Regions from separate parts of the Bacillus sp. JZ105 genome, predicted to be linked through region 1. Evidence: a T-box and tRNA genes for the amino acid it is inferred to sense, from the RefSeq annotation. Region 1 holds a T-box; the other regions hold tRNA genes.

What was found. A T-box is a leader RNA that pairs with one kind of tRNA and senses whether it is charged. The one in region 1 lies ahead of ileS (isoleucine--tRNA ligase), so its partner is inferred to be a tRNA-Ile.
Positions count from the first base shown of each region.
Region 2: it has a tRNA-Ile gene. The T-box ahead of ileS (isoleucine--tRNA ligase) is inferred to sense a tRNA for this amino acid. The anticodon was not compared.
Region 3: it has a tRNA-Ile gene. The T-box ahead of ileS (isoleucine--tRNA ligase) is inferred to sense a tRNA for this amino acid. The anticodon was not compared.

Region 1 covers NZ_CP096387.1:1,516,374-1,524,521, reverse strand. The annotation lists gene M1D81_RS07750 (TraR/DksA family transcriptional regulator) at 1-131, opposite strand, end outside; gene ileS (isoleucine--tRNA ligase) at 292-3,057, opposite strand; T-box leader at 3,117-3,354, opposite strand; gene M1D81_RS07740 (DivIVA domain-containing protein) at 3,414-3,908, opposite strand; gene M1D81_RS07735 (YlmH family RNA-binding protein) at 3,935-4,711, opposite strand; gene M1D81_RS07730 (YggT family protein) at 4,765-5,046, opposite strand; gene sepF (cell division protein SepF) at 5,053-5,511, opposite strand; gene M1D81_RS07720 (YggS family pyridoxal phosphate-dependent enzyme) at 5,513-6,202, opposite strand; gene pgeF (peptidoglycan editing factor PgeF) at 6,209-7,048, opposite strand; gene M1D81_RS07710 (YlmC/YmxH family sporulation protein) at 7,284-7,520, opposite strand; gene M1D81_RS07705 (ABC transporter ATP-binding protein) at 7,600-8,148, opposite strand, start outside.
Region 2 covers NZ_CP096387.1:6,988-15,135, reverse strand. The annotation lists gene guaB (IMP dehydrogenase) at 1-735, opposite strand, end outside; gene M1D81_RS00060 (YaaC family protein) at 857-1,825, shown strand; rRNA gene rrf (5S ribosomal RNA) at 1,837-1,952, opposite strand; rRNA gene M1D81_RS00050 (23S ribosomal RNA) at 2,014-4,944, opposite strand; tRNA gene M1D81_RS00045 (tRNA-Ala) at 5,043-5,118, opposite strand; tRNA gene M1D81_RS00040 (tRNA-Ile) at 5,133-5,209, opposite strand; rRNA gene M1D81_RS00035 (16S ribosomal RNA) at 5,305-6,853, opposite strand; gene gyrA (DNA gyrase subunit A) at 7,416-8,148, opposite strand, start outside.
Region 3 covers NZ_CP096387.1:31,186-39,333, forward strand. The annotation lists gene M1D81_RS00145 (YbaB/EbfC family nucleoid-associated protein) at 1-112, shown strand, start outside; gene recR (recombination protein RecR) at 128-724, shown strand; gene M1D81_RS00155 (YaaL family protein) at 743-967, shown strand; gene M1D81_RS00160 (pro-sigmaK processing inhibitor BofA family protein) at 1,034-1,297, shown strand; rRNA gene M1D81_RS00165 (16S ribosomal RNA) at 1,618-3,166, shown strand; tRNA gene M1D81_RS00170 (tRNA-Ile) at 3,262-3,338, shown strand; tRNA gene M1D81_RS00175 (tRNA-Ala) at 3,353-3,428, shown strand; rRNA gene M1D81_RS00180 (23S ribosomal RNA) at 3,527-6,457, shown strand; rRNA gene rrf (5S ribosomal RNA) at 6,519-6,634, shown strand; gene M1D81_RS00190 (sigma factor G inhibitor Gin) at 6,806-6,997, shown strand; gene M1D81_RS00195 (5-bromo-4-chloroindolyl phosphate hydrolysis family protein) at 7,125-7,739, shown strand; gene M1D81_RS00200 (toxic anion resistance protein) at 7,758-8,148, shown strand, end outside.

The DNA of each region.
Region 1 (8,148 bases):
GTCGTTTTGACCTCATTCAATGTGACATGCTCAGCGGGTGAACGAAATGATGCGTATTCAAACAGTTTAGATTGCAGCTCTTCTTTCATTTGAAGGAGTTCCGTGTAAATCGTCTCTAGATCGCCATTCATGTCGCTATTTCAACTCCTGCCCTGTCGTGATAATCATATTGTTGCCCCGCCTGGTCACTTTAAAGCCATAAGATTTTTCCTTTCGTTCTAAACGCTGTCATTTTCTCATAAAAGAAAACGCCCCGCATATGACGGGGCGCCAGCTTGTGATATCGCATTGTTAATTTTGGTAATATTTCTCCACGATTTCAGCATTTTTCAGCGACAATGTTGGGTATTTCGGATTTGCACCAACGTCTTTTGAAATAATGCGGGAACGTTCGCACAGTTCTCCTTCTGCTTTTTGAACCACAATTCGTCCTGATGCATATTCAGGCGCTGATGTATCTGCATGCTGCTCATCTTCTACCGTTAATTCAGAGATGATAAAGAGCTGCTTCACATCTTCTTTAATGGATGCAAGAAGGTTTTTCACTTCGTCTGTCGCATAAAGCGTCACACTTGCTTCAAGTGAACGTCCGATGACTTTCTCGTTACGCGCAATCTCCAGCGCTTTTAGCACATCATCACGTACCTCCATAAAGCGGTCAAACTTCGCTTCTGTCGCTTCAGCTTGAGGAACTGCCACACCTTCTGGCATATCTGTTAACTGAACACTTGGCTCTTCAACAAAGCTTAAGTGGCTCCATAATTCATCTGCGGTATGCGGAAGAATTGGTGCAGTCAGCTTTACTAAAGCCATTAATGTTTCGTAGAAGACCGTCTGCATGCTGCGGCGGTCTGGATGATCGGCATGCTCAATGTAGACGACATCCTTTGCAAAATCAAGATAGAAAGAGCTGAGCTCAATCGTACAGAAATTATGAATCGCATGATACACGACCGCAAATTCGTAATCATCATAAGCTTTTTTCACTTTATCAATCAATTTGTTTAATTTGATCATGATGTATTGATCCACTTCGCGAAGCTCTTCTACCGGCACGGCATTAACTGCTGGGTCAAAGTCAAATAAGTTCCCATGCAGGAAGCGGAAGGTGTTACGGATCTTACGATAGACTTCTGCTACTTGTTTCAAAATATCATCAGACACTGGATGATCGGCTTGATAGTTGACGGAAGATACCCAAAGTCTAAGAATCTCTGCACCAAGCTGCTTCGCGACCTTTGTTGGATCAATCGTATTGCCTAATGATTTACTCATCTTACGTCCTTCTTTATCAAGCGTAAAGCCATGGCTTAGGACACCTTTATATGGTGCTTTTCCAGTGACAGCCACTGCTGTTGATAATGAGGAGTTAAACCAGCCGCGATATTGGTCAGAGCCTTCAAGGTAAAGATCTGCCGGACGGACTAGGTCGTCTCTTTCTTCTAAAACGGCTTGGTGAGAAGAACCGGAATCAAACCATACATCCATGATGTCCTGCTCTTTTGTGAATTCACCATTCGGGCTGCCTGGATGTGTAAAGCCTTCTGGCAATAGCTCTTTTGCTTCTTTTTCAAACCAAATATTTGAGCCGTGCTCTCTAAATAATTGAGATACATGCTGAATGGTTTCGTCCGTGATGATCGGCTCACCATTTTCCGCATAAAAGACCGGAATTGGAACGCCCCATACACGCTGTCTTGAAATGCACCAGTCACCTCTGTCACGCACCATATTGAACAGGCGTGTTTCTCCCCATGCTGGAACCCATTTTGTTTCTTTAATATTGTCTAATAACGCTTCTCTAAAGTCTTTAATAGATGCAAACCACTGAGCTGTCGCACGATAAATCGTTGGTTTTTTCGTTCTCCAGTCATGCGGGTAGGAGTGCGTGATAAAGTCGAGCTTTTTCAGCGCACCTTTTGCTTCAAGCTGTTCTGTGATGGCTTTATTGGCATCCTCGTAGAATAATCCTTCAAAACCAGGCGCCTCATCTGTCATCACACCTTTTTCATCTACTGGACAGAGCACATCAAGACCGTATTTCATACCGACAATAAAGTCATCTTCCCCGTGGCCTGGTGCTGTGTGAACACAGCCAGTTCCCGCATCAGTTGTCACGTGATCGCCAAGCATCACAAGAGAATCTCTATCGTAAATTGGATGTGCAGCAACGATTTTATCTAATTCTTTACCTTTTAATGTTTTCACAACTTCGTATTCTTCAAAGCCGAGTGTTGTTACTACTTGTTCAACCAGTTCAGATGCAACGACATAACGCTCAGCACCGACTTGAAGAACACTGTACTCTAAGTTTGGATGAACACAAATGCCAAGATTTGCAGGAAGCGTCCAAGGTGTTGTTGTCCAGATAATGAATTGTTCACCGTTTTCAAGAACGCCTTTGCCATCTTTTACTTTAAACGAAACGTAAATCGATGGTGAACGTTTGTCTTTATATTCAATTTCCGCTTCAGCGAGGGCTGATTCACTTGAAGGAGACCAGTTAACAGGCTTTAATCCTTTATAGATATAGCCTCTCTTCGCCATTTCACCAAAGACAAGGATTTGCTGCGCTTCGTATTCAGGCTTTAACGTGACATATGGATTGTCCCAATCTGCTCTAACGCCTAATCGCTTAAACTGGCTGCGCTGACCTTCAATTTGCTTCCAAGCATACTCCTCGCATAGTTTGCGGAATTCTGCTGTAGACATTTCTTTGCGTTTGACTTTTTTATTTTTAGTGAGAGCTGTTTCAATTGGCAGCCCGTGTGTATCCCAGCCCGGTACATATGGTGCATGATACCCGTTCATTGATTTAAAACGAACGATAAAATCTTTTAGGATTTTATTGAGTGCATGCCCCATATGAATGTCACCATTCGCATATGGAGGTCCATCATGCAAAATAAACGTCGGGCGTCCTTTAGTCCGCTCTAAAACCATTTGATAGATGTCTTTCTCTGCCCACTCCTCTTGGATTTCAGGCTCTTTGTTCGGCAAGTTCCCTCTCATCGGGAATTCTGTTTTCGGCATTAATAAGGTGTCTTTGTAGTTCATACCCATTCCTCCACATGCAAATTCTGATTAAAAAACAATAAAAAAAGCCCTCTCATCCCATAAGGGACGAGAAGGCTTGTCTCGCGGTACCACCCTTTTAGACAAGCGATATGAAAGAGCCGCTTATCCACTCTAAAATCGTAACGTGATCAGACGCCTTTTCTTACTCGTTTTTTTCAGAAAAGGAACTAAAGGGGTGATCTCATGGCAGCGTCTCGTAATGTCAGGCTTCCACCATCCCTGATTCGCTTTATTACGCATGTGACAGCTGCGAGTGTCCCTTTCAAACGTTTATCTCTTGTTAATTTATGATGGTATTATATGCAACATGAGCACGTCATGTCAAGATGATGCGCTTATTCTTTTTCGTCAAAGACAGCGTCTACTTCATATTCCAGTAAATGATCCCAATCGTCATTTTTCAGAAGATCAAGCTGCGCTTCGATGAGCATTTGGAAACGAGTTCTAAAGACCTTCGACTGTTTCTTCAGCTCTTCGATTTCCATTGCAATTTTTCTTGATTTTGACAGCGCTTCGTTGATAATACGGTCTGCATTTTTCTCTGCTTCACGAATAATCAATTTTGCTTCTTTATCTGAATGACGCTTTACGTCTTCTGCTGCTTCCTGCGCCACAAGAATCGATTTGTTTAATGTCTCTTCAATTGTTGCAAAATGACCTAGTCTTTCGTCAAGCTCGTTTACTTTGTCTTCAAGCTCGTTCTTTTTACGAAGTACGATCTCGTAGTCTTTACGTACTTGGCTTAAAAATTCGTTTACTTCATCTTCGTCATAGCCGCGAAAGCTTTTTGTGAACGTTTTATTATGAATATCATTAGGTGTTAATGGCAACCTCGCCACCTCCAGATTCAAGTTCGTTATGTCAGAAGCTCAAATGTTACTTTGAATTTATCTTTTTTGGTCTTCCCATCAATCGTTTTGAGGCTAAAGCGGCCAAATCCCCGAACAGAGAGCTGATCGCCTTCACCGATTGTAAAAGAAGGGTCCTCTGTGACTTTCCAATTGACTTTGACAAGCCCATTTTTGACTAAAAGCTGTGCTTTTTGCCGAGACTGACGGCTGACAGCAGCACATACAGCATCAAGCCGAAGTGAAGAAATGGTATCTTCTTTAATATCAGTCTTCGTCATCACTGGCTTTATTTCTGCCTGCGTGATTTCCTCTAATGAAACGGATGCTCTGCCGACATGTGTCAGCTGCGCCCGCACAAAATCGGCGACATCACTTGTACAAATAAACTGCACATCTTCCTCTGAAAATAATAGATCTCCGAATTTTTGACGCTTCAAGCCTGTCCCAATCAATGAGCCGAGAAGCTTCGGGTGTTCTAAGGAAATAAACTTTTTCGCATAGTTCACCCGAAAATATGACAGCTCAACATCTTGAATAGAAGGTTCTAAATAATCAGGATAAATGAGGGCTCTTTTCCGCTCCGCTCCCTCATACCCGCCAAAAAACATGATCCCAAGTTCTTCGCCATGCTGAATGACGGACTCAGTAATAAATTGCTCACGCGGATCAAGGAAATCTGTTAATTTCATTCGATATTGGTCGAGTGCGATTTTTTTCCAGCCTAACACTTGGTCGACAAATGGCTGTTCGTCTTTTCTAAAATGCTGATAGATATCGCTCATTTTGTTCCCCTCTTATGTAAAAGAGCCTGGCAGTGCCAAGCCCGGCAGCCTGTTTACATGAAGCGCACAATCATATTGTAAAGACCCGTTAGTCCATATGATGATGCAAAACGAATCACAAGCAATGCCACAATCGGCGAGATGTCAATCATGCCGATTGGCGGAATAATTTTACGAAATGGTTCTAAATACGGTTCGCAAATATTTGTCAGAAAACGGCCAATCACAGTTTCTCTTGCAGATGGCACCCATGACATAAAGATGTAAATAATAATTGCGAATGAGTAAATCGTTAATACAGTCTGTAAAAACTGGAAAATGTAATATAGAATCACTATGATTTACCACCTCTGAGGTTCTTCCTCTGTCAATAGCTCTGATATTGTACCAGATACATCTACATTATCAGGTGTGCAGAGGAATATATTCGAGCCAATACGCTGGATGTCTCCACCGATTGCATAAACGGTTCCGCTTAAGAAGTCAATGATTCGCTTTGCTTGATCATGCTGAATGCGCTGCAAATTCACGACGACTGCACGTCTGTTTTTAATATGGTCTGCAATCTCCTGCGCTTCTGCATAAACACGCGGCTCACTTAACACCACTTTAGAGGATTTTTGCACGCTTTGCAAGCTGACGACATTTTGTTTTCCTGTCTGCGGGCGATCTTGAAATGCTGCTTTGTCCTTCGTTCCTTTTTCTTCTTGAACGGGTTCTCTTTCTTCATCAATATATTCGTACTCATACTCTTCATCGTCGAGAGTGAAAAAGCTTTTAAACTTATTTTTTATGCTCATGTCACGCACCTCCTGTTTCATTTCCAACAAGTGAAGAGCCAATCCGAACGAATGTCGCACCTTCTTCAATTGCGATTTCAAAATCATTTGACATGCCCATCGATAAATGCTGACAAGGTGCATTTACTTGGTTAAGATGTTTTACTTCTTCTCGAAGATTTTTTAATGTTTTAAAACAGTTGCGAATCACAGTGTGATCATCTGTAAATGGAGCCATCGTCATCAACCCAGCCACTTCAATGTGTTTGAAATCAGCCAGCTGCTTCACAAATGGAATGACGTCTTCACTTTTTAAGCCGTGTTTTGACTCCTCAAGTGATGTGTTCACCTGTACAAAACAGCGGACTGTGTGATCCGCTCTTTTTTCAATTTCATTCGCAAGAGACATCCTGTCGAGCGAATGTAAGTAGTCAATTGACTGAATGACAGATTTCACTTTTCGTGTTTGTAAACTGCCGATGAAGTGCCAGCTAATGTTTTCATCGGTTATGGCCGCCTGCTTTTCAAGTAACCCTTGGTCACGATTTTCACCAAAGTGCATAATTCCTGCTTCTTTAGCTTCTTGTGCTCGTTCAATTGAGACATACTTTGTCACAGCGACGACCGATACATCTGCTGGATGTCTACCGGCTCTTTTACATGCTTCGTTTATTTGTTCATTTATTTGTCTGAGATTCTCTCGTACATTCAATTGCACTTATGCCTCCTTAAACCCGACAAAAGACATCATACGTCCTGTTTTCCCTTGATCACGCCGGTGTGAGAAGAAAAGCTGATCATTGCAGCTTGTGCACATCGAACTGACATGTATGTTTTCTTCCTTTATTCCTGCATGAAGCAATACGTTTTTGTTAAATGTTTTCAAATCAATTTTATATTGTCCTGGTGAAATCTCGGAATACACATCCTCTGTTGAAAAAGGAAGCTGTTTCACTTGATCCATGACTGCGTCATCGACTATGTAGCAGCAGCTGCCAATGGATGGTCCAATGACGACTTGAATATGATCGGCCTTGGCATCTTCTTGGCTGACCCATACATCAACCATCTTTGCACCAATTTGCTTGACGGTTCCTTTCCAGCCGGCATGAGCCGTTCCAATTAATCCGTTTTGCGGAGCTAGAAAATAAAGCGGAACACAATCAGCGAAACAAAGAGCGAGCATCATGTTCGTCTCAGACGTATATAAACCGTCTGTACCAGGCAGTGCCTCATGATAATGAAGACTTCCTCTTCCTCTTTGCTCCTTGGTGACTTTTAGGATGCGATCCTCGTGTGTTTGGTCTGCAAACACCCAATCAGAGAGCGGCACAGCAGCAGCATCTGCTATGACTTGACGATTCATTTGAACACTAGAAGCATCATCTCCTACATGGAGTCCAGTGTTCAATGATTGATATGGAGGTAGGCTGAAGCCGCCGTTTTTTGTGGTAAACCCGGCCAATACCTCTTTACCAGAACATGTCATGTTCGTCCAATCATGAATGGTCATTGCATATGGTGATTTCTGCTGAAAGGGGTCATATTTGTATGTCAAAGCTGCCTCCCACCTTTCATTCATCTCTCTTTATTTCGCTCCTATTTTACCACAAGACATGCATAGACAGTTAGTGTGATTCATTAAATATTACACTCAAATGTGCCCTTTCTGCAGGTTTTTTTACAAATTGATATGAAAACGTAATCTTTTTACCCGAAAAAGACATTGTTTGCTAAGAATGAAGAGTTTGTTTTAAGGAAAAATTGAATGATTCATTGAGGAATTATACGAATTAAGAAGACAAGCGGACAAGTATCACATCTTCGCCAATTTTTACTATATTTCGCCATGGGACAATCATTTCCTCTTCTTTTCCGAAAAATCCCATCATTTTACCTGTCCCGCCAATAATAATCGCTTGGATTTTACCGCTTGTGACATTAATATCAATGTCCCCAATGGTGCCTAGTTTTTTCCCGCTGGATACATCGACGACATCCTTGATTTGGAATTCAGAAATACTGATCATCTGTCCTTCCCCGCCTTTCGTTTTCTACTATAATATGTATGATGGAAAAGCAGGGACGCAGACCAATAGTTTCTTTTATCTACAATTTGCTTAAATGCGGACGGCCATTTCTCCACATGACATCTACCGGACATTCAAAAAAAGAAGAAAGCAAGCCGCCTGTCATCATTTCTTTTGTTTCTCCTTGATCAAAAACAGCTCCATCTTTTAATAATAAGGTGTGCTGAAAAACAGGCAGAATCTCCTCTGCATGATGGGTCGTATAGAGCAAAGTAGGCGCATCAGGCCTAGCTGCAATAAATGAGATGGTCTCCAGCACTTGCTCTCTTGCTAAAAAATCAAGACCCGTCACAGGTTCATCTAAAATCAAGAGCTGCGGATCATTCATTAAAGCCCTCGCAATCAAGACTTTTTGCTTCTCTCCCTGTGAGAGGGTTTCATATGTTCTGTTGGCATATTTGAATGAACCAAACGCTTTTAATAGATCAATGGCTTTCTCTCTCATTTCATCTGTCGGGGTTTCATAAAGCCCGATAGAAGCAAATGCGCCGCTCAAAACAATTTCAAAAGCATTGTCGTCTCTGTGCAATTTCTTTTCAAGTCCCGCTGAGATGAGACCAATTTTCCT
Region 2 (8,148 bases), 1.5 Mb from region 1:
CACATTGGCTTCGACTAATTTTTTCACACGTGTCATTGTATCGCCAGTGACACCAACAGCGGCACCCACAATTAAACGGCCATGTGCATCTTTAGAGGAGTTAGGGAATTCAATCACTTTTTCAATATCTTTGATTGTGATGAGACCTTTTAACGTTCCTTCGTCATCTAAAAGAGGTAATTTTTCAATCTTGTATTGCTGTAAGATTTTTTCAGCTTCTTCTAATGTTGTACCAACAGAAGCTGTCACAAGTTCCTCTTTTGTCATCACGTCGCTAATCTTCATTGAATAATCCGAAATAAAACGAAGGTCACGGTTCGTAATAATACCAACAAGCTTTTGGTCTTGTTCGTTATTGACAATCGGCACACCTGAAATACGGTATTTACCCATCAAATGCTCTGCATCAAATACTTGATGCTCTGGTGTTAAGAAGAATGGATTTGTAATAACGCCGCGCTCTGAACGTTTTACTTTATCCACCTGTTCTGCTTGCTGTTCAATGGACATGTTCTTATGAATAATACCAAGACCACCTTGACGTGCCATTGCAATCGCCATTTGTGATTCCGTCACTGTGTCCATTCCCGCACTGATAATTGGAATGTTTAGCTTTAATGTGCTTGTTAGCTCCACTGATAAATCGACATCACGCGGAAGTACTTCAGACTTTGCTGGAACAAGCAAAACATCGTCAAACGTCAAACCTTCTTTTGAAAATTTACTTTCCCACATTAGTAAATCCCCCTCTTTTCGGCAAAATATTATATGTAGATTATCAACTAGCAAACAGCATGTCAAGGAAGCAACAAACAGTTGCAATTTTTAGAAAATATAAAGAGAGTTGAGGAAGAAGATGAAAAGTTCAGGATGGAAGGATTTAAAACGTTTTTACTCGCTCGAAACCTCCCAAAAGTTTCTATTTCAACAATATGAGAAACGGAACATTCAAGATGCAAACCAGCAAGCCTATAAAAACTGTGAACGATTTATTTATTTTCTAAAACATGGCCATACGTTCTATGAACAGGCTGCGATCGCGCCTCTAGAACTTAAACCCATTTTATTGTTTTATGGAATGGCACAACTGCTAAAAGCATGCTTGCTGACAGTTGATCCCCATTATCCTTCTCAAACTTCTGTTTTAGCTCATGGCGTAACATCGAGAAAGAGAAAGAAACAACATTACCGTTTTAGTGAAGATGAGGTAAAAATCCAAAGAAATGGGCTATGTATGCATGTGTTAAAGCATCTATTTCAATTAAATGGTCTTGAAGATGAGCGATTTACGATGATCCATCTCCTGTCTAAAATACCTGAAATGAGTCATATTCTTGAATTTCAAAAGCAGCCCTCGACATTAGTTAAAGTGGAAAAGGCTAACGGAATGATGATTCAAGATCATATTCCATTACTTTATAACATGTCTGCTGAACGCTTTATTGAATACTTTGAGTTCCATACAAGCTGGAAACTCAAACAGAGAGAGGCTAAAAAACTGACGTTTGATGTATTTTTTGAAGAAAACCCAGCACTTGCTACTCATCTTCATTATGATTTAGAAATGGATCAATGGTTTATACCGTCAACACGAGATGCTTTTCTAGGCATTCCTGAGATCATCAGCCATTACTTATTGATGTATAACCTTAGTATGATTGCCCGCTACGAAACAGAATGGTGGTACGAGCTGCTGTCTCAATACATTAGCGATGATTACGTCATGATTGAACGCTACATGGAGATTGCAGAAGAGAAGTTCCCAGCTTACATCATGATGCTGTTAGAAGAAAAAACAAAAAAGACCAGTTCCGACTGGAACTGATCCTTATAGAAGCTTGGCGGCGTCCTACTCTCACAGGGGGAAACCCCCAACTACCATCGGCGCTGAAGAGCTTAACTTCCGTGTTCGGTATGGGAACGGGTGTGACCTCTTCGCTATCGCCACCAAACCTGATGGAGAGAATGTTCTCTCAAAACTAGATAACAATGTTCATGCTTCACATTAGAATATAGGTTAAGTCCTCGATCTATTAGTATCTGTCAGCTCCACGTGTCACCACGCTTCCACCTCAGACCTATCAACCTGATCATCTTTCAGGGATCTTACTTCCTTGCGGAATGGGAAATCTCATCTTGAGGGGGGCTTCATGCTTAGATGCTTTCAGCACTTATCCCGTCCGCACATAGCTACCCAGCGATGCCCTTGGCAGAACAACTGGTACACCAGCGGTGCGTCCATCCCGGTCCTCTCGTACTAAGGACAGCTCCTCTCAAATTTCCTGCGCCCGCGACGGATAGGGACCGAACTGTCTCACGACGTTCTGAACCCAGCTCGCGTACCGCTTTAATGGGCGAACAGCCCAACCCTTGGGACCGACTACAGCCCCAGGATGCGATGAGCCGACATCGAGGTGCCAAACCTCCCCGTCGATGTGGACTCTTGGGGGAGATAAGCCTGTTATCCCCGGGGTAGCTTTTATCCGTTGAGCGATGGCCCTTCCATGCGGAACCACCGGATCACTAAGCCCGACTTTCGTCCCTGCTCGACTTGTAGGTCTCGCAGTCAAGCTCCCTTGTGCCTTTACACTCTGCGAATGATTTCCAACCATTCTGAGGGAACCTTTGGGCGCCTCCGTTACATTTTAGGAGGCGACCGCCCCAGTCAAACTGCCCACCTGACACTGTCTCCCTGCCCGATAAGGGCAGCGGGTTAGAAGGTCAATACAGCCAGGGTAGTATCCCACCGATGCCTCCACCGAAGCTAGCGCTCCGGTTTCCAAGGCTCCTACCTATCCTGTACAAGCTGTACCAACATTCAATATCAGGCTGCAGTAAAGCTCCACGGGGTCTTTCCGTCCTGTCGCGGGTAACCTGCATCTTCACAGGTACTATAATTTCACCGAGTCTCTCGTTGAGACAGTGCCCAGATCGTTGCGCCTTTCGTGCGGGTCGGAACTTACCCGACAAGGAATTTCGCTACCTTAGGACCGTTATAGTTACGGCCGCCGTTTACTGGGGCTTCAATTCGCACCTTCGCTTACGCTAAGCGCTCCTCTTAACCTTCCAGCACCGGGCAGGCGTCAGCCCCTATACTTCGCCTTACGGCTTCGCAGAGACCTGTGTTTTTGCTAAACAGTCGCCTGGGCCTATTCACTGCGGCTTCTCGGGGCTTTAACACCCTAAGAAGCACCCCTTCTCCCGAAGTTACGGGGTCATTTTGCCGAGTTCCTTAACGAGAGTTCTCTCGATCACCTTAGGATTCTCTCCTCGCCTACCTGTGTCGGTTTGCGGTACGGGCACCTCTCACCTCGCTAGAGGCTTTTCTTGGCAGTGTGGAATCAGGAACTTCGCTACTAAATTTCGCTCGCCATCACAGCTCAGCCTTTATGGGAAACGGATTTGCCTATTTCCCAGCCTAACTGCTTGGACGCGGATATCCAATACCGCGCTTACCCTATCCTCCTGCGTCCCCCCATTGCTCAAATGGTGAGGAGGTGGTACAGGAATATCAACCTGTTGTCCATCGCCTACGCCTTTCGGCCTCGGCTTAGGTCCCGACTAACCCTGAGCGGACGAGCCTTCCTCAGGAAACCTTAGGCATTCGGTGGACGGGATTCTCACCCGTCTTTCGCTACTCATACCGGCATTCTCACTTCTAAGCGCTCCACCAGTCCTTCCGGTCTGGCTTCACAGCCCTTAGAACGCTCTCCTACCACTGTTCGCAAGAACAGTCCGCAGCTTCGGTGATACGTTTAGCCCCGGTACATTTTCGGCGCAGAGTCACTCGACCAGTGAGCTATTACGCACTCTTTAAATGGTGGCTGCTTCTAAGCCAACATCCTGGTTGTCTAAGCAACTCCACATCCTTTTCCACTTAACGTATACTTTGGGACCTTAGCTGGCGGTCTGGGCTGTTTCCCTTTCGACTACGGATCTTATCACTCGCAGTCTGACTCCCAAGGATAAGTCATCGGCATTCGGAGTTTGACTGAATTCGGTAACCCGGTAGGGGCCCCTAGTCCAATCAGTGCTCTACCTCCGAGACTCTTACCTTGAGGCTAGCCCTAAAGCTATTTCGGAGAGAACCAGCTATCTCCAGGTTCGATTGGCATTTCACCCCTACCCACACCTCATCCCCGCACTTTTCAACGTGCGTGGGTTCGGGCCTCCATTCAGTGTTACCTGAACTTCACCCTGGACATGGGTAGATCACCTGGTTTCGGGTCTACGACCACGTACTCATGCGCCCTATTCAGACTCGCTTTCGCTGCGGCTCCGCATCTTCTGCTTAACCTTGCACGGGATCGTAACTCGCCGGTTCATTCTACAAAAGGCACGCCATCACCCGTTAACGGGCTCTGACTACTTGTAGGCACACGGTTTCAGGATCTATTTCACTCCCCTTCCGGGGTGCTTTTCACCTTTCCCTCACGGTACTGGTTCACTATCGGTCACTAGGGAGTATTTAGCCTTGGGAGATGGTCCTCCCGGATTCCGACGGAATTTCACGTGTTCCGCCGTACTCAGGATCCACTCTGGAGAGAATGACATTTCAGTTACAGGGCTGTTACCTTCTTTGGCGGGCCTTTCCAGACCTCTTCGCTTATATCATTCCTTTGTAACTCCGTATAGAGTGTCCTACAACCCCAAGAGGCAAGCCTCTTGGTTTGGGCTGTTCCCGTTTCGCTCGCCGCTACTCAGGGAATCGCATTTGCTTTCTCTTCCTCCGGGTACTTAGATGTTTCAGTTCCCCGGGTATGCCTTCTCATACTCTATGTATTCAAGTATGGATACTACTCCATTACGAGCAGTGGGTTTCCCCATTCGGAAATCTCCGGATCAAAGCTTGCTTACAGCTCCCCGAAGCATATCGGTGTTCGTCCCGTCCTTCATCGGCTCCTAGTGCCAAGGCATCCACCGTGCGCCCTTTCTAACTTAACCATTTCTTACTTTAGAAAGAATCACTATGTGTGATGAACTTTGCATTGCATTCAATGTGAATGTATTACTTATTGTTATCTAGTTTTCAAAGAACACGTTGGTGGAGCCTAGCGGGATCGAACCGCTGACCTCCTGCGTGCAAGGCAGGCGCTCTCCCAGCTGAGCTAAGGCCCCGATTTAATAGAAGATGGTGGGCCTGAGTGGACTCGAACCACCGACCTCACGCTTATCAGGCGTGCGCTCTAACCAGCTGAGCTACAGGCCCATCTTTCATATCGAAGATATGATGTTGTAGGATCTTTTGCAAGTTCCTTCAAAACTAAACAAGACGAAAACGCACGCTGCTCCATATATCCTTAGAAAGGAGGTGATCCAGCCGCACCTTCCGATACGGCTACCTTGTTACGACTTCACCCCAATCATCTGCCCCACCTTCGGCGGCTGGCTCCATAAAGGTTACCTCACCGACTTCGGGTGTTGCAAACTCTCGTGGTGTGACGGGCGGTGTGTACAAGGCCCGGGAACGTATTCACCGCGGCATGCTGATCCGCGATTACTAGCGATTCCAGCTTCACGCAGTCGAGTTGCAGACTGCGATCCGAACTGAGAACAGATTTATGGGATTGGCTAAACCTTGCGGTCTTGCAACCCTTTGTTCTGTCCATTGTAGCACGTGTGTAGCCCAGGTCATAAGGGGCATGATGATTTGACGTCATCCCCACCTTCCTCCGGTTTGTCACCGGCAGTCACCTTAGAGTGCCCAACTGAATGCTGGCAACTAAGATCAAGGGTTGCGCTCGTTGCGGGACTTAACCCAACATCTCACGACACGAGCTGACGACAACCATGCACCACCTGTCACTCTGTCCCCGAAGGGAAAGCCCTATCTCTAGGGTTGTCAGAGGATGTCAAGACCTGGTAAGGTTCTTCGCGTTGCTTCGAATTAAACCACATGCTCCACCGCTTGTGCGGGCCCCCGTCAATTCCTTTGAGTTTCAGTCTTGCGACCGTACTCCCCAGGCGGAGTGCTTAATGCGTTAGCTGCAGCACTAAGGGGCGGAAACCCCCTAACACTTAGCACTCATCGTTTACGGCGTGGACTACCAGGGTATCTAATCCTGTTCGCTCCCCACGCTTTCGCTCCTCAGCGTCAGTTACAGACCAGAGAGTCGCCTTCGCCACTGGTGTTCCTCCACATCTCTACGCATTTCACCGCTACACGTGGAATTCCACTCTCCTCTTCTGCACTCAAGTTTCCCAGTTTCCAATGACCCTCCCCGGTTGAGCCGGGGGCTTTCACATCAGACTTAAGAAACCGCCTGCGAGCCCTTTACGCCCAATAATTCCGGACAACGCTTGCCACCTACGTATTACCGCGGCTGCTGGCACGTAGTTAGCCGTGGCTTTCTGGTTAGGTACCGTCAAGGTGCGAGCAGTTACTCTCGCACTTGTTCTTCCCTAACAACAGAGCTTTACGATCCGAAAACCTTCATCACTCACGCGGCGTTGCTCCGTCAGACTTTCGTCCATTGCGGAAGATTCCCTACTGCTGCCTCCCGTAGGAGTCTGGGCCGTGTCTCAGTCCCAGTGTGGCCGATCACCCTCTCAGGTCGGCTACGCATCGTCGCCTTGGTGAGCCATTACCCCACCAACTAGCTAATGCGCCGCGGGTCCATCTGTAAGTGACAGCCGAAACCGTCTTTCATCCTTGAACCATGCGGTTCAAGGAACTATCCGGTATTAGCTCCGGTTTCCCGGAGTTATCCCAGTCTTACAGGCAGGTTACCCACGTGTTACTCACCCGTCCGCCGCTAACATCCGGGAGCAAGCTCCCTTCTGTCCGCTCGACTTGCATGTATTAGGCACGCCGCCAGCGTTCGTCCTGAGCCAGGATCAAACTCTCCGAAAAAGTACAAAACCGAAGTTTTGTTTTTCGTCAGCGTTTGACTGACTACCTATGAAGTATCATAGGATTTTTTTATAAAAACTCGAATTAACAGGTACGTTTTGTCTTGTTTAGTTTTCAAAGAACTTGTGTGTCACTCTCTCAAAGCGACCACTTAAATATATCATATATCTCTATCAACAGTCAACATTTTTCTTGAAAAACATTTTATTTTTTTAAGAAGTTTCCACTGTAAAAGAGATAAAAAATAGAGCCTCTTTTTGCTCCTTTGAAAGATTAACACATATCTATGAAAAAAGCATTATAAATTTCAAAAAAACTCATGTTTTTTTAGAAAAAAATAAAGCCGGTGAAGAACCGGCTTCAGATTGTTGACAAAGGGCTATAATGATCTTTATTTTAGCTCTTTGTCTTCTTTTCAGCGTGATAGAAAACCTTTGCAGTCTAGGAAGGACGGCTACTTTTGCGGAGCGAATTTGACATTCGTGAGCACCAGCGCGCAGGACTGACAAAGAATGCGAGGGTTTGTCTACACGCAGAAGCCGGTGAAGAACCGGCTTTATTTTTACTCAGATTGCTCTTGATCTGACTCTATCGTTTCTGCGTTTTTTTCACTATTCTCTTCATCATCTTCTTGTGATTGTTCAACTAATGCCACTGTAGCGACATGTTCGTCATCACCTAGACGAATCAGGCGGACACCTTGAGTGACTCGACCTGTTGTTGAAATGTCTGAAACGGCCATACGAATGATCACGCCGCTCCCTGTAATAATCATCAAGTCCTCTTCAGCATTCGTCGCCTTCACTGCGACAAGCGGACCATTGTTGTCACTGATTTTACATGTTTTAAGACCTTTACCGCCCCGACTTTGAACACGATATTCTTTTTCAGGTGTTAACTTACCATACCCTTTTTCGGTGACGATCAATACGTTTGCATCTGGCTCAAGGATTTCCATCCCAACGACGATGTCATCTTCAGAAAGCGTAATTCCTTTCACGCCAGCTGCCGTACGCCCCATTTCACGAACATCTGTCTCGTCGAAACGAATCAGCATACCTTTTTTCGTTCCAATGATGATTTGTTTTTCTCCATTGGTTAAACGGACAGCCATCAGTTCATCTTCGTCACGAAGACTTAATGCGATAAGTCCATTGTTTCGAATGTTGGCAAACTGAGACAATGATGTTCGTTTTGATACACCATGTCTTGTTGTAAAGAAGAGATACGAATCTTCATCAAATTCGCTTACTGGAATAATGGCATTAATCCACTCTCCCTTTTCTACTTCAAGC
Region 3 (8,148 bases), 1.5 Mb from region 1:
TCAAGATCTTGTACTTGCTGCGACAAACGATGCATTGAAAAAAGTCGATGAGCTAACGAATGAAACGATGGGTCAATTCACAAAAGGAATGAACATGCCAGGTTTATTCTAGGAGGAATAACTGAAGATGCAATATCCTGAACCAATATCAAAGCTGATTGACAGCTTTATGAAATTGCCAGGAATCGGACCGAAAACTGCGGTCCGTCTGGCTTTTTTTGTTCTTAGTATGCAGGAAGATGTCGTACTAGATTTTGCGAAGGCGCTTGTAAATGCAAAGCGTAATTTAACTTATTGTTCGGTATGCGGTCATATCACAGACCAAGATCCTTGCTATATTTGTGAAGATACAAGAAGAGATCAATCTGTTATCTGTGTAGTGCAGGATCCAAAAGATGTAATCGCAATGGAAAAAATGAAAGAATACAACGGCTTATATCATGTGCTTCATGGTGCCATTTCGCCAATGGACGGAATTGGCCCAGAGGATATTAAAATTCCTGACCTATTAAAAAGATTGCAAGACGATCAAGTGACAGAGGTGATCCTTGCAACCAATCCAAACATTGAAGGAGAAGCAACAGCCATGTATATCTCCAGATTGTTAAAACCATCAGGAATTAAACTCTCTCGCATTGCTCACGGACTTCCAGTAGGCGGGGATTTAGAGTATGCGGATGAAGTTACACTGTCTAAGGCTCTAGAAGGCAGACGTGAGATGTAGGAAGGAGAAGTACGGTACATGGGTTTTCTTCGCAGAAAATCAATTCGAAAAGAATTCGATGAGAAATTAATTCAACAGCTTTTTAAGCAAAAGGAAGAATGGAACAGACAAAAAAAGCTTGTCGCAAATAGCGTTGAGCCTTCACCGGACATTCTATTCGAATTAAAGCTTGCTCAAGCGAAGTACTTTTTCTATCTGAGAGAAGCGAAAAAGAGGAATTTACGTTTAAACAACTGGAAATAGCAGGTCTATTATACATAGTCCTCTCATATGCTTGTACTATTCATATGAAGAGGAGATGAGAGGATTATGGAACCTGTTATTGTGATCGGGTCAATTTTGCTAGCTGTGCTATTGTTGTTTATGTCAGGTGTGCAGGCGAATCCATTCAAATGGTTAGGGCTTATCGGAGTGAAGTTTATAGCAGGCGCTCTTTTTTTATTTTGCCTCAACCTATTTGGCGAGAGTCTAGGATTACATGTCTCTATTAACCCTGTAACGAGTGGAATTAGTGGTTTATTGGGTATTCCGGGCGTAGCAGCTTTAATCGTTATTGAAAAGTTTATTATTTAATGAAAAATATTATTGACTTTGATTCGATAGGGTGGTAAATTAATATACGTCGCTGATGACGAAGAAACGAAAAAACATAACAACAAAAAAGTTGTTGACACTAACAACTTGGATGTGATAAGATGTTCTAGTCGCTTCTGAAGCGGTAAACAAGTTCTTTGAAAACTAAACAAGACAAAACGTACCTGTTAATTCGAGTTTTTTATAAAAAAATCCTATGATACTTCATAGGTAGTCAGTCAAACTGGCGAGGCAGGAAATGATCACATGCTAAGTTCGCTACATCGTGTAGCAACGCATGTGTGATATGCATCCTGCATACCTCGGAGAGTTTGATCCTGGCTCAGGACGAACGCTGGCGGCGTGCCTAATACATGCAAGTCGAGCGGACAGAAGGGAGCTTGCTCCCGGATGTTAGCGGCGGACGGGTGAGTAACACGTGGGTAACCTGCCTGTAAGACTGGGATAACTCCGGGAAACCGGAGCTAATACCGGATAGTTCCTTGAACCGCATGGTTCAAGGATGAAAGACGGTTTCGGCTGTCACTTACAGATGGACCCGCGGCGCATTAGCTAGTTGGTGGGGTAATGGCTCACCAAGGCGACGATGCGTAGCCGACCTGAGAGGGTGATCGGCCACACTGGGACTGAGACACGGCCCAGACTCCTACGGGAGGCAGCAGTAGGGAATCTTCCGCAATGGACGAAAGTCTGACGGAGCAACGCCGCGTGAGTGATGAAGGTTTTCGGATCGTAAAGCTCTGTTGTTAGGGAAGAACAAGTGCGAGAGTAACTGCTCGCGCCTTGACGGTACCTAACCAGAAAGCCACGGCTAACTACGTGCCAGCAGCCGCGGTAATACGTAGGTGGCAAGCGTTGTCCGGAATTATTGGGCGTAAAGGGCTCGCAGGCGGTTTCTTAAGTCTGATGTGAAAGCCCCCGGCTCAACCGGGGAGGGTCATTGGAAACTGGGAAACTTGAGTGCAGAAGAGGAGAGTGGAATTCCACGTGTAGCGGTGAAATGCGTAGAGATGTGGAGGAACACCAGTGGCGAAGGCGACTCTCTGGTCTGTAACTGACGCTGAGGAGCGAAAGCGTGGGGAGCGAACAGGATTAGATACCCTGGTAGTCCACGCCGTAAACGATGAGTGCTAAGTGTTAGGGGGTTTCCGCCCCTTAGTGCTGCAGCTAACGCATTAAGCACTCCGCCTGGGGAGTACGGTCGCAAGACTGAAACTCAAAGGAATTGACGGGGGCCCGCACAAGCGGTGGAGCATGTGGTTTAATTCGAAGCAACGCGAAGAACCTTACCAGGTCTTGACATCCTCTGACAACCCTAGAGATAGGGCTTTCCCTTCGGGGACAGAGTGACAGGTGGTGCATGGTTGTCGTCAGCTCGTGTCGTGAGATGTTGGGTTAAGTCCCGCAACGAGCGCAACCCTTGATCTTAGTTGCCAGCATTCAGTTGGGCACTCTAAGGTGACTGCCGGTGACAAACCGGAGGAAGGTGGGGATGACGTCAAATCATCATGCCCCTTATGACCTGGGCTACACACGTGCTACAATGGACAGAACAAAGGGCTGCAAGACCGCAAGGTTTAGCCAATCCCATAAATCTGTTCTCAGTTCGGATCGCAGTCTGCAACTCGACTGCGTGAAGCTGGAATCGCTAGTAATCGCGGATCAGCATGCCGCGGTGAATACGTTCCCGGGCCTTGTACACACCGCCCGTCACACCACGAGAGTTTGCAACACCCGAAGTCGGTGAGGTAACCTTTATGGAGCCAGCCGCCGAAGGTGGGGCAGATGATTGGGGTGAAGTCGTAACAAGGTAGCCGTATCGGAAGGTGCGGCTGGATCACCTCCTTTCTAAGGATATATGGAGCAGCGTGCGTTTTCGTCTTGTTTAGTTTTGAAGGAACTTGCAAAAGATCCTACAACATCATATCTTCGATATGAAAGATGGGCCTGTAGCTCAGCTGGTTAGAGCGCACGCCTGATAAGCGTGAGGTCGGTGGTTCGAGTCCACTCAGGCCCACCATCTTCTATTAAATCGGGGCCTTAGCTCAGCTGGGAGAGCGCCTGCCTTGCACGCAGGAGGTCAGCGGTTCGATCCCGCTAGGCTCCACCAACGTGTTCTTTGAAAACTAGATAACAATAAGTAATACATTCACATTGAATGCAATGCAAAGTTCATCACACATAGTGATTCTTTCTAAAGTAAGAAATGGTTAAGTTAGAAAGGGCGCACGGTGGATGCCTTGGCACTAGGAGCCGATGAAGGACGGGACGAACACCGATATGCTTCGGGGAGCTGTAAGCAAGCTTTGATCCGGAGATTTCCGAATGGGGAAACCCACTGCTCGTAATGGAGTAGTATCCATACTTGAATACATAGAGTATGAGAAGGCATACCCGGGGAACTGAAACATCTAAGTACCCGGAGGAAGAGAAAGCAAATGCGATTCCCTGAGTAGCGGCGAGCGAAACGGGAACAGCCCAAACCAAGAGGCTTGCCTCTTGGGGTTGTAGGACACTCTATACGGAGTTACAAAGGAATGATATAAGCGAAGAGGTCTGGAAAGGCCCGCCAAAGAAGGTAACAGCCCTGTAACTGAAATATTATTCTCTCCAGAGTGGATCCTGAGTACGGCGGAACACGTGAAATTCCGTCGGAATCCGGGAGGACCATCTCCCAAGGCTAAATACTCCCTAGTGACCGATAGTGAACCAGTACCGTGAGGGAAAGGTGAAAAGCACCCCGGAAGGGGAGTGAAATAGATCCTGAAACCGTGTGCCTACAAGTAGTCAAAGCCCGTTAACGGGTGATGGCGTGCCTTTTGTAGAATGAACCGGCGAGTTACGATCCCGTGCAAGGTTAAGCAGAAGATGCGGAGCCGCAGCGAAAGCGAGTCTGAATAGGGCGCATGAGTACGTGGTCGTAGACCCGAAACCAGGTGATCTACCCATGTCCAGGGTGAAGTTCAGGTAACACTGAATGGAGGCCCGAACCCACGCACGTTGAAAAGTGCGGGGATGAGGTGTGGGTAGGGGTGAAATGCCAATCGAACCTGGAGATAGCTGGTTCTCTCCGAAATAGCTTTAGGGCTAGCCTCAAGGTAAGAGTCTCGGAGGTAGAGCACTGATTGGACTAGGGGCCCCTACCGGGTTACCGAATTCAGTCAAACTCCGAATGCCGATGACTTATCCTTGGGAGTCAGACTGCGAGTGATAAGATCCGTAGTCGAAAGGGAAACAGCCCAGACCGCCAGCTAAGGTCCCAAAGTATACGTTAAGTGGAAAAGGATGTGGAGTTGCTTAGACAACCAGGATGTTGGCTTAGAAGCAGCCACCATTTAAAGAGTGCGTAATAGCTCACTGGTCGAGTGACTCTGCGCCGAAAATGTACCGGGGCTAAACGTATCACCGAAGCTGCGGACTGTTCTTACGAACAGTGGTAGGAGAGCGTTCTAAGGGCTGTGAAGCCAGACCGGAAGGACTGGTGGAGCGCTTAGAAGTGAGAATGCCGGTATGAGTAGCGAAAGACGGGTGAGAATCCCGTCCACCGAATGCCTAAGGTTTCCTGAGGAAGGCTCGTCCGCTCAGGGTTAGTCGGGACCTAAGCCGAGGCCGAAAGGCGTAGGCGATGGACAACAGGTTGATATTCCTGTACCACCTCCTCACCATTTGAGCAATGGGGGGACGCAGGAGGATAGGGTAAGCGCGGTATTGGATATCCGCGTCCAAGCAGTTAGGCTGGGAAATAGGCAAATCCGTTTCCCGTAAAGGCTGAGCTGTGATGGCGAGCGAAATTTAGTAGCGAAGTTCCTGATTCCACACTGCCAAGAAAAGCCTCTAGCGAGGTGAGAGGTGCCCGTACCGCAAACCGACACAGGTAGGCGAGGAGAGAATCCTAAGGTGATCGAGAGAACTCTCGTTAAGGAACTCGGCAAAATGACCCCGTAACTTCGGGAGAAGGGGTGCTTCTTAGGGTGTTAAAGCCCCGAGAAGCCGCAGTGAATAGGCCCAGGCGACTGTTTAGCAAAAACACAGGTCTCTGCGAAGCCGTAAGGCGAAGTATAGGGGCTGACGCCTGCCCGGTGCTGGAAGGTTAAGAGGAGCGCTTAGCGTAAGCGAAGGTGCGAATTGAAGCCCCAGTAAACGGCGGCCGTAACTATAACGGTCCTAAGGTAGCGAAATTCCTTGTCGGGTAAGTTCCGACCCGCACGAAAGGCGCAACGATCTGGGCACTGTCTCAACGAGAGACTCGGTGAAATTATAGTACCTGTGAAGATGCAGGTTACCCGCGACAGGACGGAAAGACCCCGTGGAGCTTTACTGCAGCCTGATATTGAATGTTGGTACAGCTTGTACAGGATAGGTAGGAGCCTTGGAAACCGGAGCGCTAGCTTCGGTGGAGGCATCGGTGGGATACTACCCTGGCTGTATTGACCTTCTAACCCGCTGCCCTTATCGGGCAGGGAGACAGTGTCAGGTGGGCAGTTTGACTGGGGCGGTCGCCTCCTAAAATGTAACGGAGGCGCCCAAAGGTTCCCTCAGAATGGTTGGAAATCATTCGCAGAGTGTAAAGGCACAAGGGAGCTTGACTGCGAGACCTACAAGTCGAGCAGGGACGAAAGTCGGGCTTAGTGATCCGGTGGTTCCGCATGGAAGGGCCATCGCTCAACGGATAAAAGCTACCCCGGGGATAACAGGCTTATCTCCCCCAAGAGTCCACATCGACGGGGAGGTTTGGCACCTCGATGTCGGCTCATCGCATCCTGGGGCTGTAGTCGGTCCCAAGGGTTGGGCTGTTCGCCCATTAAAGCGGTACGCGAGCTGGGTTCAGAACGTCGTGAGACAGTTCGGTCCCTATCCGTCGCGGGCGCAGGAAATTTGAGAGGAGCTGTCCTTAGTACGAGAGGACCGGGATGGACGCACCGCTGGTGTACCAGTTGTTCTGCCAAGGGCATCGCTGGGTAGCTATGTGCGGACGGGATAAGTGCTGAAAGCATCTAAGCATGAAGCCCCCCTCAAGATGAGATTTCCCATTCCGCAAGGAAGTAAGATCCCTGAAAGATGATCAGGTTGATAGGTCTGAGGTGGAAGCGTGGTGACACGTGGAGCTGACAGATACTAATAGATCGAGGACTTAACCTATATTCTAATGTGAAGCATGAACATTGTTATCTAGTTTTGAGAGAACATTCTCTCCATCAGGTTTGGTGGCGATAGCGAAGAGGTCACACCCGTTCCCATACCGAACACGGAAGTTAAGCTCTTCAGCGCCGATGGTAGTTGGGGGTTTCCCCCTGTGAGAGTAGGACGCCGCCAAGCTTCTATAAGGATCAGTTCCAGTCGGAACTGGTCTTTTTTGTTTTTTAAGAAAAGGAACAAACACTCGATCTGACATGGATACATATACTAAACTACCATCTAAAACATTCTTAATTTTGTATACAATTGAAAGCGCTAGGGCATACTGAAGCTATAAGTGGAGGTGTCACAATGAGCAAAAAAGAGCGAGAAGCGATTTGTTTGATTTGTGAAGAGAAAAAAACAAAGGGAATTTATTTATATCATCAGTTTTTGTGCCGAGAATGTGAGAGAAAGTTAATTTCTACATCGACCTCGGATCCTAGCTATGCCGATTATGTTAGAAAGCTTAAAAATCTTCATACGCCGCCTTTGTATTCATAGACCATTAGATGGTCTTTTTTTTGAGCTATGAAGGATTGGGCCTGTTTTTTGGAACTTAGTTTGGACATCATCCGTAATTAATAATAAGATAAACAGAGAGCCTGATTATTCATAGGAGTCGATGAACATGAAATCAATCTTTTATACATTTATATGGGCCATCCTCTCTACTTTTTTTTCGCTTGTGATTTTAACCGTCAGTATTGGGGTTTTCCATCATCATGCTGGATTATCGATACTGTATGCGATGATGGGGTGGGGCGTGATGTTTGCAGGGAGCAGATGGGTTGCTTTCCAGTTGTTTTTAAAGAAACACGGACTGTCTCGTAGTGATTATGTATATATCAAACAGCATTTAAAAGAAGCAGGACAAAAGCTCGTACGTTTAAAGAAGGCTTTATTTGCTGTGAAGAACGTACAGACGATCAAACATAATTATGAAATTCTCCGACTTGCACGACGAATCTATACGATTACAAAAAAAGAGCCGACCCGATTTTATGATGCACAGCGTTTTTATTTCGAAAGCTTGGATTCTGTCGTTGAACTAACTGAAAAATATGCACTATTGTATAACCAGCCTGATCGCAGTCATGAGCTGGAAATGACACTAAGTCAAACTCGAGTGACGCTGACAGAACTGCAAAAGCAATTGACGAATGATTTGCAGCAAGTATTAGGAAGAGACATAGAAGCCCTTCATATTGAGCTTGAAGTAGCAGATAAAATGATAAAGAAATAATGAAAGGAGTCAAACGCAATGAAACCAGAAGATCACATCACATCATCATCTGCTTCCACTACAGATCTTCAGTTTCGGGTGTTTGATACCTTATCCGATGAGGAGAAACAAGAAGCCATACAGCGTGCTGAGCAGATCCCTGACAATCCGCAAAAGCTGCTTTTCTATGGTACACGTGTTCAGGAACGATTACTGGAACAATCACAACAAATGATGAAATATGTGGAGAAAAAAGATATCGATCAAATAGGAGACGTGCTTGAGGCCTTTTTGCACCAGCTGCATGTAGTAGAACCGGAGGACTTACTGCCAAAGAAGCAGGGCTTTTTTTCGAAGTTATTTCGGCGGGAGAAGCGTTCTACTCAGGAAATCATATCGCGTTTTCAACATGCAAAATCACAGATCGAGA